4 regions of the Oceanobacillus aidingensis genome follow, and region 4 is predicted to be linked to each of the others. Evidence: riboswitches for the same ligand, from Rfam matches in the RefSeq annotation. Region 4 holds a riboswitch; each other region holds the start of a gene.
What was found. A riboswitch is a leader RNA that binds a small molecule or an ion and turns the genes downstream of it on or off. The one in region 4 is predicted to bind thiamine pyrophosphate.
Positions count from the first base shown of each region.

Region 1 (3,416 bases), on a different contig from region 4:
GGAAAAAGTTCGTTTTGAAGTGGACGATTTAATCATTAATCATGGATTTGACAGAGAGCTGAAATTTATTAAAGAAAGTCCGTTGAAAGTAGAACTTGAACAGGACTTTTTCGTAAAAGGATCCGGAAAAGCTGAAACGAACATAGCTGGTTTATATGCTGCCGGTGATATTCTTTCATTCGATGGAAAGGTGCACTTAATTGCCGGCGCGTACAATGATGCAGCGAATACAGTGAATCAAGCAAAGCTGTATATGAAGCCGGATGCCTATAATGAGATTTATGTCTCTTCTCACAACTCAAAATTTCATGAAAAAAACAGAAAGCTGCTTTCTCACTTGTATACGAAATAATAAGGCAGAAAATATGAATTTAAATGATACATGCCATCTTCTTATTGACACTATCTCGAACAAAGATAGTGTTTTAATTTTGGAGGAAATGGAATGCCTTACATTGAGAAGCTGTTCTAAGAAAATAGAGGAAGAGCTTATAGCACATTGTATTCTATAAAAAGAGAAAGATCGCACGTTTATTTATCGTATATCAACACGCATGTTACAATGAAGAATATGTTCTTAAAAAATTATAGCTCTCTATTTTTCCAAAATAGTATAGGATGACGTATTTATACGCTTGGCAAAACAATACATATCAAAGAGGTGTAGAGGAATGAAAAAGATGAAGGCAGCAGTTCTGAATAAGCCATTGGATATTGAGGTTAAGGAAATAAATATACCAGAACCAAAGGAAAATGAAGTATTAATCAAAGTGCAGTGTATCGGTGTATGCGGCTCTGATGTGCACTACTACGAACACGGAAAAATCGGGCGTTATGTCGTAGAAGAACAACTCATTTTAGGGCATGAATTAGCAGGAGATATTGTTAAAGCTGGCAGTCAGGTTGAGAATCTTGCGGCAGGCGACCGTGTAGCTGTCGAGCCGGGTGTGGTATGCGGAACTTGTGAATATTGTAAATCAGGCCGATACAATCTCTGCCCGGAAGTACAATTTATGGCAACTCCGCCAGTTGACGGAGCTTGGTCTGAATATGTCACGATTCGCAGTGATTTCGCCTTTAAAATACCGGATCAAATGAGCTATGAAGAAGGGGCTTTAATTGAACCGCTTTCTGTTGGCATTCATGCGATGCAGCGCGGAAAAGTTCATCCCAATGATAAAATGCTGATAACCGGTTTAGGACCTATTGGGCTGTTAGCGATCAAGGCAGCGAAAATATTCGGAGTGAACGAAATCTATTGCTCGGATGTGGTACCATATCGCAGAGAATTAGCGAAGAAATTTGGCGCGACAAAGGTATTTGATCCAACACAAGATAATATTCATGAGGAGATAGAAAAGGCAACAGCTGGCAGTGGTTTGGATATCGCCGTTGAAACTTCAGGTAATGGCCGGGCGGTTCAGGATGCACTGACGATTACGAAACGCGGAGGAAGGATTGTATTAGTTGGATTACCTGCATCCTCAGAAATACCTGTAGATATTACCCATATCGTCGATTCAGAATACGACATTCACGGTGTTTTTCGCTATGCAAACAGTTATCCGACAGCAATACAGGCAATTGGCAGTCAGGACCTTGGTCTCGAGGATGTAATTACCCATAAGTATCGTTTAGATAATATCAAAGAGGCTGTAGAAACCGCCGTAAATCAGAAGGATACTAGCATTAAGATAATGATTTATCCATGATAACGAGTGAAACACACTAGTTTTTTAAGCTTCTTGGAAACCTATTTTTTTAATAGATTTGATTATTTCTTTGCTGATTTTCTTATAAACAAAAAAGACTTGACTTAACAATTTGTTCTGCTACCATAATAGACAATCGAATACATTTCAATTTTCTGCTAGGGGCGCCGTAACGGCTGAGATAAATGTATATTTAGCACCCTTAGAACCTGATCTGGTTAAGGCCAGCGGAGGGAAGTAGAATAAGCAGACAACCATGCGCTATTTTTTCGTGTGTATGTTTTTGTATGCAGATGCTTCCTTCTACGAGTCTTTAGAAAAAAGATTAAAGGAGGATTTTTTTATGAAATTTACGGATGAATTACGTGCTGCAACGAAGGAAAGCTGGGAGCAAAGTTTTCATCACCCATTTGTGCAAGGAATCGTGAAAGGAGATTTGCCGCTAGAAACATTTAAGTATTATATTTTACAAGATATTTACTATTTAAAACATTACGGTAAGATCCACGCGATTGCAGCATCCCAGGCCGAAGATTTTAAGCTGACTGCTCTTTTAGCTGATAAAGCGCGCTTTACAGCAGAGGCTGAACTGACCGTGCATAACGAGCACGCTGAGATTTTAAATATTACACAAGCAGATTTAGATAACTTCAAACCAGCGCCAACTGCGTATGCCTATACTTCGCATTTGTATCGAGCAAGCCTGTCTGGAAATCTAGCACATACTGTGGCTGCCATACTGCCATGCTATTGGTTATATGCGGACATCGGAAAAGTGAATGAAAATGCCACTCCAGAGCCGGAAATTTATCGTAACTGGATTAAAATGTATGCGAGTGACTGGTTTCAAGATTCAACTACCGAAATGATTAATTTACTAAACACTTTAGTTGAAGATATGAATGATAAGGAAAAAGAGAAGGTAAAAGAACAATTTATTATCGCAAAAGAATACGAACTCCATTTCTGGGAAATGTCCTACAATCTTGAAGGCTGGCTTTCAGAAAGTAAAAAAGTGAACAGTCGTTAAGAAGAAACAGAACGGCTTCCAATTTCTTAATGGGTTCGGTTTATTCGTTCCATGTTAAAGAACTCTCATTTATCTGAGGGTTCTTTTTTTGGACTGGAAGGGAAAAGTATTTATTATACCAACTGCGCAATTTTGTTAAAAACACGATGCAGCTAATTTACTTGTGATACAATTTTCGTAATGGCAAGAAGCAAACAAGCCGAAGCCGGAAATTTAGTTTAATAAGCATTTATTCCAAAGAAATGAATACTTGTAGATAGTGAATTTAATCTTGTGTCTGACACGGAGGAGGGATAATCGTGAAAAACACTCAAGTAACAAGAAAAGCTTCCGAGCAAATCGTATCCGCTATAAATGGATACCTGAAAGGACGAATCAGCCCCTTAGTGGTGGCTTTGGACGGGGGGAGCGGTGCAGGAAAATCTACGCTGGCTGCTGAGGTTGCTTCACACGTAGGAGCAACTGTTATTCAGTGTGATGCGTTTTTCGACGCGACGATTACAGACGAGAAATGGAATACTTCTACATCGGAATGGAAATGTCCCAGATGTATTGACTGGCAACGTCTGCATAAAGAAGCATTGTTACCGCTTATAGCGGGGGAAAGCGTTCAATATCATCCTTTTTCTTTTTCAGCTGAAAGCGGTCTGGCCTCATCCTCCATAACGAAAGAG
Region 1 covers NZ_JBHSFT010000047.1:121,901-125,316, reverse strand. The annotation lists gene ACFO3P_RS18430 (NAD(P)/FAD-dependent oxidoreductase) at 1-352, shown strand, start outside; gene ACFO3P_RS18425 (NAD(P)-dependent alcohol dehydrogenase) at 672-1,712, shown strand; TPP riboswitch at 1,863-1,965, shown strand; gene tenA (thiaminase II) at 2,056-2,742, shown strand; gene ACFO3P_RS18415 (uridine kinase family protein) at 3,042-3,416, shown strand, end outside.
Region 1: another riboswitch for thiamine pyrophosphate. It lies ahead of tenA (thiaminase II); the one in region 4 lies ahead of ACFO3P_RS12195 (thiamine phosphate synthase).

Region 2 (3,416 bases), on a different contig from region 4:
CATTTCCTTTGATAACTGTTGGACGTACCTCTTGTAGAATCTTTTCGACCATGTCTTTTCGAAAAGAGCTCGCAGCCACGCCAACGGGATCCAGAACAACAGGAATTCCTTTTTCATTAGCGGCTTTGCCTGCAGTAATCATTGCATCGGCTTCGCTTTCTAAAATGGTGCCGATGTTCAAGACAAGTGCATCGGAGGCCTTGGCCATATCTGTAGCTTCCCGTATTTCCTTTGCCATGACAGGACTGCCCCCAAAAGCCAGCAGTCCATTTGCATTAAAGTTCATGACGACCTGGTTGGTTAAATGATGAATAAGCGGTGTGTTGTTTCTGGCTTGCTGAATAATATCAGGATTCATGCGTAATCTTCCTTTCTGTGGTTTCCCGGATAGCCCAATGATTTGTCGGGCCGTTCCCTTTTCCAAGGTCAAAGGATTTCGAAATGGAAGCAGTCACAAATGCTTTTGCTTTTTTTACTGCTTCCGGAAGCGGACAGCCTTTCCCCAAATAAGCAGCAATCGCAGCGGCATAGGTACAGCCTGTTCCGTGCGTATTCTTCGTATCAATGCGTTCTGCAGCATAGCTATGCATTTTTTTCCCGTCATAAAGAAAATCGATTGCTTGTCCTTTTAAATGGCCGCCTTTTATTAAGGCTGCATCTACACCATATTCATGAACAAGGTATTCGGCTGCGCCTTTCATATCATCTTCAGTTGTAATGGATCGTCCAGTCAGGAATTCTGCCTCCGGAATATTCGGTGTTGCAACCGTTGTTAATGGAAGAAGGTATTGCCGTAAAAAGCTGCGGCCCTCTTCATCAATCAATGAGTCCCCGCTGGTAGCCACCATCACTGGGTCCATGACATAAGGTGCATCAACCTTCTCCAATTTTTTTACGATTAATTCCATCATCTGCTTACTTGCAATCATTCCTGTTTTCACAGCATGGATGGGCATATCTTCTAACACTGCATCCAGCTGGTCCTCAATCATGGAAAGCGGCATATGCTCTACAGAGCGGACCCCTGTCGTATTTTGAGATACAACGGAAGTGATCACGGACATGCCATAGGTTTTTAACTCCTGAAATGTTTTTAAATCTGCTTGAATACCGGCGCCACCGCTAGGGTCTGTACCGGCAATGGTTAATGCACAACGAACCTGACTCATAATAAAAATCCTCCTTGGATAGAATAAAGTAAATTATTTTGTTAAAGAAAACTGCTGTGCCGGGAGACGGCTGACTAACAGCCAGCCAATCAATGCACCAGAGACACTGCTTACAACAAATGCCGGGATAAAGGCAAATGCTCCCGCAGAGCTTCCCATAAGCAGATTGGCTATCGGAACTGCAAAGAAAGAGCCGATAATTCCGGTGCCAATAATTTCTCCAAGAGCTGCCATTGGATATTTCTGCGTTTTCTTATACAATACCCCAGCAGCAAAAGCTCCAATCATTGCTCCAGGAAAAGCAACCAAGGTTCCCAGTCCTAAAAGGTTTCGGAGCAGGCTAATCATCAATGCGACAATAACTGCCGGACCCGGCCCGAGCATAATCCCGGCAATAACATTGATAGCGTGTTGAACAGGATAGGCTCTGGCAACTCCGGCAGGAAACCAGAGCAATTGTGATCCAATCGTTCCGATAGCAACAAGTACAGCCATCATTGTTAACAGGCGTGTGCGATTTTTCAATCCAATCATCTCCTTCTAATTTAAGGGAAATGAAAAGGTAACTACTTTGTAAAAATAAAAAATCAGGCTTTATCGAGAAGCCTGATTTGGTATACTGAGAGTAATCATATGTTGATTGACTACTTCCCTACGCTGGTATTAGCCAGATCAGGTTTGTAAGAGTCGGAAAGTAAGCATGCTTCCCTCTCAGCCCGCGATGTTGGGCTCCCCTAGTAGTTGCTTTTCATTATTATCTTTGAGTCTACTGTATCAAAGATTCAACGGTTTGTCATGAAATAATCATTAGACTGCAAGCTCATATAAAGGATGTTATCAATAGAAAGAGGAATGAAACATGTTAAGCATAAACGGAATGGAATATCGTCAGGGAGACCAGACCTTATTTCCGAAAATAGATATAGAAGTAAAACCTGGAGAAATAAAGGCAATTCAATCCACTGTTAATATACGTGCGGTGTTGCTGCAGATGATTATCGGAAAAGAAAATGTGCGGAATGGATCGATTCAAATCAAGCAACAGACATTACAGGAGGATAAGCAGAAATACGTTTCTTCTTTAGGGATTTGCTGGTATGAAGAGGGCATTTATGAAAGATTGAAGGTACAGGAATATTTGAAATTTATCGGCTCTTTATATCAAAGCAAGACTTCCATAAAGGAAGTACTATTGCAAATCCAACTGGAGGAAAAAGCGAAATGGAAGATGCATCAGCTCAATCGTTCTGAAAAGCGTCGTGTTCAGTTTGGCAGAATATTAATGCAGGAGGCGGAAGTGGTTATCTTCGAAGAGCCTGAGGTCAATGTAGATTTAGAAACGAAACGGGTCCTCCATCAATTTGTCGAATTGCTGCAGAAACAGCAAAAAGCGGTATTGATTTTAACGACAAGTACGGAGAGTGCTGTGACCATTTCGGATACGGTCTATCGTCTAAATGAGCAAGGGATACAGCAAATGGACGTGGAAACAGAGGAGAAAGAACGTTTAACCTCCACAGAAACAAATGTTAAAGAAACAGCAGAAGAAGCGGTTCAAATAAAGCAAACTTTCCAGTTAAATAAAATCTCCGCAAAAGTAGAGGATAAGATTATTTTATTTGATCCGCAGGAGATTGATTACATCGAAAGTCAGGAAGGACAATCCTATCTGTATACTCGCGGAGAGGGGTTTCCTACAGGTTTTACCTTAAAAGAATTGGAACAGCGCTTGTCTCATCAAGGATTCTTTCGCTGTCACCGTTCTTATATTGTGAATCTTCAAAAAATAAGAGAAGTAATTACATGGACGAGAAACAGCTACAGCTTATCTCTTGTAGATAAAAAAAGCTCTGAGGTTCCATTATCGAAATCAAAGTTGAACGAGCTGAAAGAATTATTGGGGGTAGAATAAGCATAATTCAATGTGATATATACTCCATTCGTCGAAAATATACTGCACCATTGTTGAAAAGAAGCTATTCTGTAGTCACAGGCAACTTAACTGATACAGGAGGTTTCAGGGATGGAGAATATGATTGAAGTGATATCTTTAGAGAAGATTTTTGGTAAAAAGCAAGGATTAAACAATGTTTCTTTTCAAGTGAAAAAGGGTGAAACATTTGGGTTTTTAGGTCCGAGCGGCTCTGGGAAAACAACAACTATAAAAATTTTAACTGGACAAATGAGGCCGACAGCAGGGACAGCGAAGGTCTTTGGAGAACCTGTTTCCAAATTAAATACACCGGA
Region 2 covers NZ_JBHSFT010000010.1:248,122-251,537, reverse strand. The annotation lists gene thiM (hydroxyethylthiazole kinase) at 1-358, opposite strand, end outside; gene thiD (bifunctional hydroxymethylpyrimidine kinase/phosphomethylpyrimidine kinase) at 348-1,169, opposite strand; gene thiW (energy coupling factor transporter S component ThiW) at 1,203-1,667, opposite strand; TPP riboswitch at 1,802-1,915, opposite strand; gene ACFO3P_RS07935 (LytTR family transcriptional regulator DNA-binding domain-containing protein) at 2,029-3,081, shown strand; gene ACFO3P_RS07930 (ABC transporter ATP-binding protein) at 3,193-3,416, shown strand, end outside.
Region 2: another riboswitch for thiamine pyrophosphate. It lies ahead of thiW (energy coupling factor transporter S component ThiW); the one in region 4 lies ahead of ACFO3P_RS12195 (thiamine phosphate synthase).

Region 3 (3,416 bases), on a different contig from region 4:
CCAAAAATTTGATGAATCATCATTCAGCAGATATTCAATTTGCACAAATGCCGCAGCAATCGCTGCAAATAAAGAAGTGGGTGGCATTTATTCTGGATTATATTGATGTAAGTAATGGGGTAATGGATGCGAGTATGAAGGTATTCCTTGATAACAGCTTTACGCAGTTAGCAATCCTTCTGATGAAAGGAAGTGTAAACAGTTATTATCAGGATGTTCAGCCGGAAGCATACACTGCTGCAGGTTTCCCAATTTATAAAGTGCTGGAGGCAATGAAGGAAAGTTATACATCTAACTGGACATTAGATGATATGGCTGCAATTGCCCAGTTAGATAAGTACCGGCTCTCACATGTATTTAAAGAGAAGGTGGGTGTTTCGCCATTTTCATGGCTGCAAATCTATCGTATTCAACGCAGTTTGGATAAACTGCAATTTACCGATACGACGATATTGCAGGTTGCGATGGATTCGGGATTTTCTTCTGTTTCTGTCTATAATCGTCTATTCAAGAAACTGTATGGTATGAGGCCAAGCTATTTTCGCAGGTTAAGCAATACATAAACTCCAGCCAGAATCATCATACATGCCCCGCAGATGATAAAAATCAGGTGTATGGAGACCCAATAAGATACAAGTCCGAAGAAACCTAAAGAAATAAAATTAGAAAAATAAAGCAGGACGGCATTGAAACTGAAACCTCTTCCCAGCATGTCTGGCGGAATATACTTTTGCAGTAACCCTGGATAATCCAGACAGCGGCAATCCGACTGCTACCCAGATAATTCCCAAAAAAAGCAGGGGGACAGCTGGTAAACCTCCTAAGAATAAAATGCCTGTCCCCCAGATAAGGGAGCTGAGAAGGTAGGTTTTTAGCGTAAATTGTTTAAAGATATAGGGAATAATCAGATTCACAATAATAACAATAATTCCAAACCATCCTGTTACAACGCTGTACCATACTTCTGCATTCGCCATCGTTTCTTGTAACAGTAATAACAGCCCAACCTGCCAAACCCAGGTGTTAAAGAAAACAATAAAAGCTGTCATCTCAAATAAGGAACGGATGGTTTTATGAGAACGGAGCCATATAGCAAATTCCCGGATGGCTGTGAATATATTAAAATGCTTTTTATCTGTCTGCTCTTCCTTTAAGGGAATGAATGATAGAAAAAGCGCGCTCAATAGATAGCTGAGTGCATCCAGCGTGAAAAAGTGGATTACACCAATGGTATTCATGAAGATAATGCTGAAAACAGGTCCTAAAACAGTCATACCCCTTGTAACAGTGTCCGTTAAACTATTTACTGCGGGCCTCTCCCTTTCACTCGTGATAAGCGGGATGATTGCCCGATGCGCCGGATTATATAAGCATCCGCATAAATGAATCAAGATGCTTACAATAATTAGATGCCAGTAAGCAAGCTGATTGGAGAAGTCTAACAAAACTAACCCGATGAGAAGTGGAGAACGAAATAAATCGATACGAATTAACCATTTCATTTTAGAAATCCAGTCAGCAATAACTCCTCCAATCAATCCGAACAGCAGATAAGGAGCAACTTGAGCGATAGCAATCCCTGTGGTATACGCATTAGAAGCAGTTAAATCATAAGCAAGAAATAAAAGAGCCATGCCAGTCATCACATTCCCCAAATTGGAACTGGCAGTAGCAAGCAGATAGTTTCGGACACGTTTATTTTTTTTTATGATAGTTATGTACACTAGCTGTAACCTCCTTTGTAAGAAGGTTACAACGTATTCTGGATTTCATCTGTATTGATATTGCGCAAAAAAACAGCAATATGTATGCAGACAAGCGGGTATAGAATCATCCTTTCTTAAATTCTGCTTTACGCTTACAAATTCGTATGGTAATCTAAAAGGGATAAATACATACGCAATGGATCCACTAGGGGTGCTTATTAAGCTGAGAGAGGCATATTGTCTTGACCCTTACCAACCTGATCTAGTTCGTACTAGCGGAGGGAAGTGGGCGGATATGCCTTTAGGCAAATGAACCAAACTTTTCTGCCGCTCTCTAAATCAGGAGGCGGTTTTTTTTGCGTGCTGAAAAGGAGGTTTTTGAATGGAGAGGGTAATTCAGGAGATTCGAAATCGAGAAGACGAATTAATAGCGCTTGTCAGTGATTTGATTCGTTTTGAAACACCAGCCCCGCCTGCAAGAAATACAGAGGCTATCCAAGCTTACATTGCGAACTACTTGAAGGAAATGAATTTTGAAACAGAACAATGGGAGGTTTATCCCGGTGACCCGAATGTCGTCGGCTGTTTACGTGGAACTGCTTCCGATACATACAACAGCTTGATTCTTAATGGGCATGTGGATGTCGCTTCTATAGAGGAAGGTGAAAACTGGAAGCATGCGCCATTTCAGCCAGCAGTGGAAGGACGTACATTATTTGGGCGGGGTGCAGCAGATATGAAAGGCGGTCTGGCAGCGTGTTTATTTGCGATGCGCATATTGCATGACCACCAGATTCGCCTTGGCGGGGATGTTATTCTGCAGTCCGTCATTGGGGAAGAGGTTGGGGAAGCAGGGACGAAGCAATGTGGAGAACGCGGGTATACAGCGGATTATGCCATCGTTGCAGATACAAGTCATTGTGAAATACATGGGCAAGGAGGCGTTATTACCGGCTGGATCACAGTGAAAAGTCCAATCACGCACCATGATGGTACACGTCGCCAGCTCATTCATGCAGGCGGCGGGATGAAAGGAGCCAGCGCCATTGAAAAGATGAATAAGCTCCTTATTGCGTTGCAGGAGCTGGAGCGACATTGGGCAGTGACCAAATCCTATCCAGGCTTTCCCCCAGGAACCAATACCATCAACCCGGCAGTGATTGAAGGAGGCAGACATGCTGCTTTTATTGCTGATGAATGCCGCCTATGGATTACCGTTCATTATTATCCCGATGAGACTTCTGAGCAGGTTGCTGCAGAAATTGAGTCCCATTTACGCAAGACGGCTGAAGCGGATGTCTGGATGCGGGATAATCCACCCGCCTTTGAATGGGGAGGCGAATCGATGATTGTGGATCGCGGTGAAATTTTCCCGTCTTTCTCCGTAGATAAAGAACATGCTGCTTTTGCGATGTTACAGGAGAGTCATAGCAAAGCTTTTGGCGAGGAAGCGAAAGTCCGAATGTCTGAAACAGTAACTGATGGCGGCTGGCTTGCAGCATACGGGATTCCGACGGTCTGCTATGGACCTGGTGAATTGAAGCACGCCCATGCCGTGGATGAGCAGGTAAACATCGACGAGTTAGTAGATTATACAGTGTCCCTGCTGCAATTTATTTTGAAATGGTGTCAAACAGAAAAACAGAAATAAGGCATTTATAAAAATGATGGAAAAGGGAGCGCATATACATGAAATTTACAGAACGTATT
Region 3 covers NZ_JBHSFT010000007.1:73,248-76,663, forward strand. The annotation lists gene ACFO3P_RS04750 (helix-turn-helix transcriptional regulator) at 1-563, shown strand, start outside; gene ACFO3P_RS04755 (MFS transporter) at 663-1,724, opposite strand; TPP riboswitch at 1,904-2,007, shown strand; gene ACFO3P_RS04760 (acetylornithine deacetylase) at 2,089-3,357, shown strand; gene tenA (thiaminase II) at 3,396-3,416, shown strand, end outside.
Region 3: another riboswitch for thiamine pyrophosphate. It lies ahead of ACFO3P_RS04760 (acetylornithine deacetylase); the one in region 4 lies ahead of ACFO3P_RS12195 (thiamine phosphate synthase).

Region 4 (3,416 bases):
TCAACAGCTCATTAACGCTTTCCTGCTCATGCAACACCGCACCATAATGAGACGCAGCCAGAGAGAAGGCTTTGGTCAGATGACGGGCGGAAACCTGACCATCATCCGGCAAATACAGGACAGCACGAAGATTCTCCGTCAGGCTTGGCTCCATTTTTTTCGCTTCTTCTACTGACAGTAAATACGCAGGGTTCCCCGCTTCCCGCTGGAAGGACGCGACGCTTTGCAGCTTGCTGTATTGCTGCTGATGAAAAGCAAGCTTCATGATTCCTTTATGAATATATTGAATATCTACTCCTGACGCTTCCTTCAGTTCCTCGGATAAATTTTTGAATAGCGCTCTGCTCTCATGTGCAAACCGAAAAAGCGGACTGTCTTCTGTAAACTCTCCTTGAGCGCCTAACATACCTGCTGCGGCACTGGAAGCCTCGCAGCCGATTTGATTCCTTTCAATGACCAGCACCCGATTGCCTCTTTTGGCCAGCTGATAAGCAATAGAGCAGCCAATAACTCCGCCGCCTACAATAATTTGATCAAACTGTTTATTCATCTTCTCCCTCCTTTTCATATATTCAACGCTTGCCGGTAAGCTCTGACAGTTTGGACCGGATCCTCTGCCTGCCAAATACCAGACATGACCGCGATGCCGGCTGCTCCTGCGGCAGTTACTTCTTTCGCCCGCTCAGGAGTAATCCCGCCAATAGCATATACCGGCACAGACAGCGCGTTAGTCATTTCCTGTAGTTCCGTTAATCCTCTGGGCTGCTGATTGGCTTTGGACTTGCTGGAATAAATATGGCCATACAGCACATAATCAGCTCCCTCCTGCTGCGCCTGCTCTGCCTCAGCTAAAGAATGAACAGACTTTCCTGCCTTCAATTCAGGGAAGCTTTCTTTTACAAGTGGAATGGAAGGACTGTGAAACGCCAGCTGAATACCTGCGCACTGCTTTATCACAGCAATATCTACTCTGTCATTCACTATTATTTTCTCTAATGGCAATCCGATATTTTCTAATGCACCGATGATTTCCAGAATGTCCTTCGCTGTCTTGTTCTTCTCTCTGATATGCAAATAACCAATCTCAGCCTGAATCCGCTTCACTATTTGCAAATGCTGCTCGGAAAAACTGCCATCACTGATCAAGTGCAGATGCCTGTCCATCTTCTTCTCCCCTTTCTTCCATTTTCTTGCTTCAGGATTGGCAGAAGAACGAAAAAGACCACTTATCCAGCTGAGGGATAAGTGGTCTTGATTATATACAAATTCATTGTTCGAATGATATATCGTCATGTTCCTGCCACTTCCCTACGCTAGTGTTAACCAGATCAGGTTCAAAGGGTCCGAGTATTCGTCTCAGCCAAAGGCTCCCCTAGTGTTGCTTATTTAATTTTCAGATTACAAATAAAGAATAACATATAATTTTTTATTTTCAAAGATATTCTTTCAAAAGTGTTTAGCGATTTATCAAGGAAATGTTATTTTACTTTCAAATGAGTTCTCTTACCCAATTACCTGAACAACATTTCCTTCATTATCTTTGATGTATGTTTTAACAATTTTTACAGCCAGCTGTTCAAACGAGAATAGTTCCGCCACACCTTCTTTAGGAATCAGCTTCTCACTCAACTCGATTGTACTCTGTTCATCTAAAATTAGACGCACCTTATCCTTCTCCATTGCATATTCTGACTTTTCCCCGGGCTCTATAGCAATGACAATATCAGGACCTGCCAATGTCAGAGCCTTTCCTTTCAAGAGACGCCCTCGCAGCACTTTACTTATGGTTTCGGTTTGTTTTGCCCCCAGAGTCAGCATTGCTGGTTTTTTTCTGAATAAGCCCTTTTTTTCTGGAGTCCACGATAAATTATCGTTAAATAGAAATCCTGTATTGGATCCTTCCCGTTCTCTTCCTTCATCAACTTTTTGGGAGACATCTGCATGATTTAGTAAAGAATCTCTTTTTAAATCGGTAATAAACGCGGGCATATATGGGGAACTGGCAGAGAGAACACCTCGTGTATTCCACGTCTGCATTGCTTCGAGCTCATCATTTGTGATACCAACCATCTGCAGAAATTGCACTTGACCATTTTCTGTTTCTATTGTACCAAGCTCAGAATCCGTAATAAATGCCAATGCAGTTAATGCCGTATCTGATTCCAAACAGATAGGACCATTTGCATCCATATAGTCTCCATTTTTAAAAACATTACCGCTGTTAAAAACATATCTTCCCAAATTCTGAAGCAGATTAAGCGCCCAGGCTGGCGGTTCCTCTTCCCCTTCTTCTTTTTTCAATCTGAACGTTAATTCAAACCCAAAACCGCTTACTTCTGGATTATCGGTTTCTTTTTCGTAAATCTCTGAAAATCCATATGTAACTATATGCCAGTGCAAGCCTGGCGTTTCTGATTGATAAGCGCTGATTCCATCTAATGGATCCGGTCCGCCCAGCGAATAAGAGATCACTGTTCCATAATGCTTCGGTTCCTGCTTCCCATAAATTGCTTCCATTGCATTATCAATTGCATCCCAGCCGGCTGCTTTTACTTCTTCACTCATTAAATTCCTCCTCTGTTTCCCTTTCCAAAAAGACGATTTTTTCTTTCTAAAACACTACCCCTTTGTCGAAATACAAAACATCTCTGCAAAATCAGTGACGATGGTTTTTTTAGGATTACGCTTCACATCATATCTCATTTTCTCTAACCCTTCTTGGTAATCCTGATCATCAATCAACGTTAATATGGATATGTCTCTATTCTCTGCATACCCCAGATAATCCGACACCCTGATTTTTTCTAATCGATATGTCATCTGCAGTTCTGTGTTAAACCCTCTTATTGAAAGCTCATCAAAAATAACTTCCTTTTCCCAAAACCTTTTTACGTCCTCTTCATATGCTGTTGGAAAATAATGATATACCCACCATTTTCTCATATCATGGATAGCAATATTATGCAGCTTGTATACACCGTTTTTCTTCAAGACACGATATATTTCATCAAGCGCTGCTTCCTTCTTTAAAAAATGATGAAAAGCATAATTATTGGAGATATAATCAAACTTTTCATTCTCGTAGGGCATATCTTCAGCTAAACCATGCACGAGTGAGACATTTTTTAATTTGTTCTTCGCCTTTTTCAACATATCCTCTGAAGCATCAAGCCCGTACCAGCTCATGTTTCGACTATCAAAACAGGTTTATTTGAGTATTAAGATAAATACCTGTCCCGCATGCTAAATCTAACACGTGATACATTGGTTTAGGGTATCTATATTGATACTCCTTTAAATCCTTATCAAATTGCATTTCATCTAATCGATATGTATTGCTCTCATATTTATCAGCAATTTGCGAGTAATCAGTTATTTTCACATTGTTTTTCTTTGCCTTTTAATTATTAGGAGGA
Region 4 covers NZ_JBHSFT010000018.1:76,748-80,163, forward strand. The annotation lists gene thiO (glycine oxidase ThiO) at 1-550, opposite strand, end outside; gene ACFO3P_RS12195 (thiamine phosphate synthase) at 565-1,293, opposite strand; TPP riboswitch at 1,289-1,384, opposite strand; gene ACFO3P_RS12200 (suppressor of fused domain protein) at 1,504-2,565, opposite strand; gene ACFO3P_RS12205 (class I SAM-dependent methyltransferase) at 2,620-3,186, opposite strand.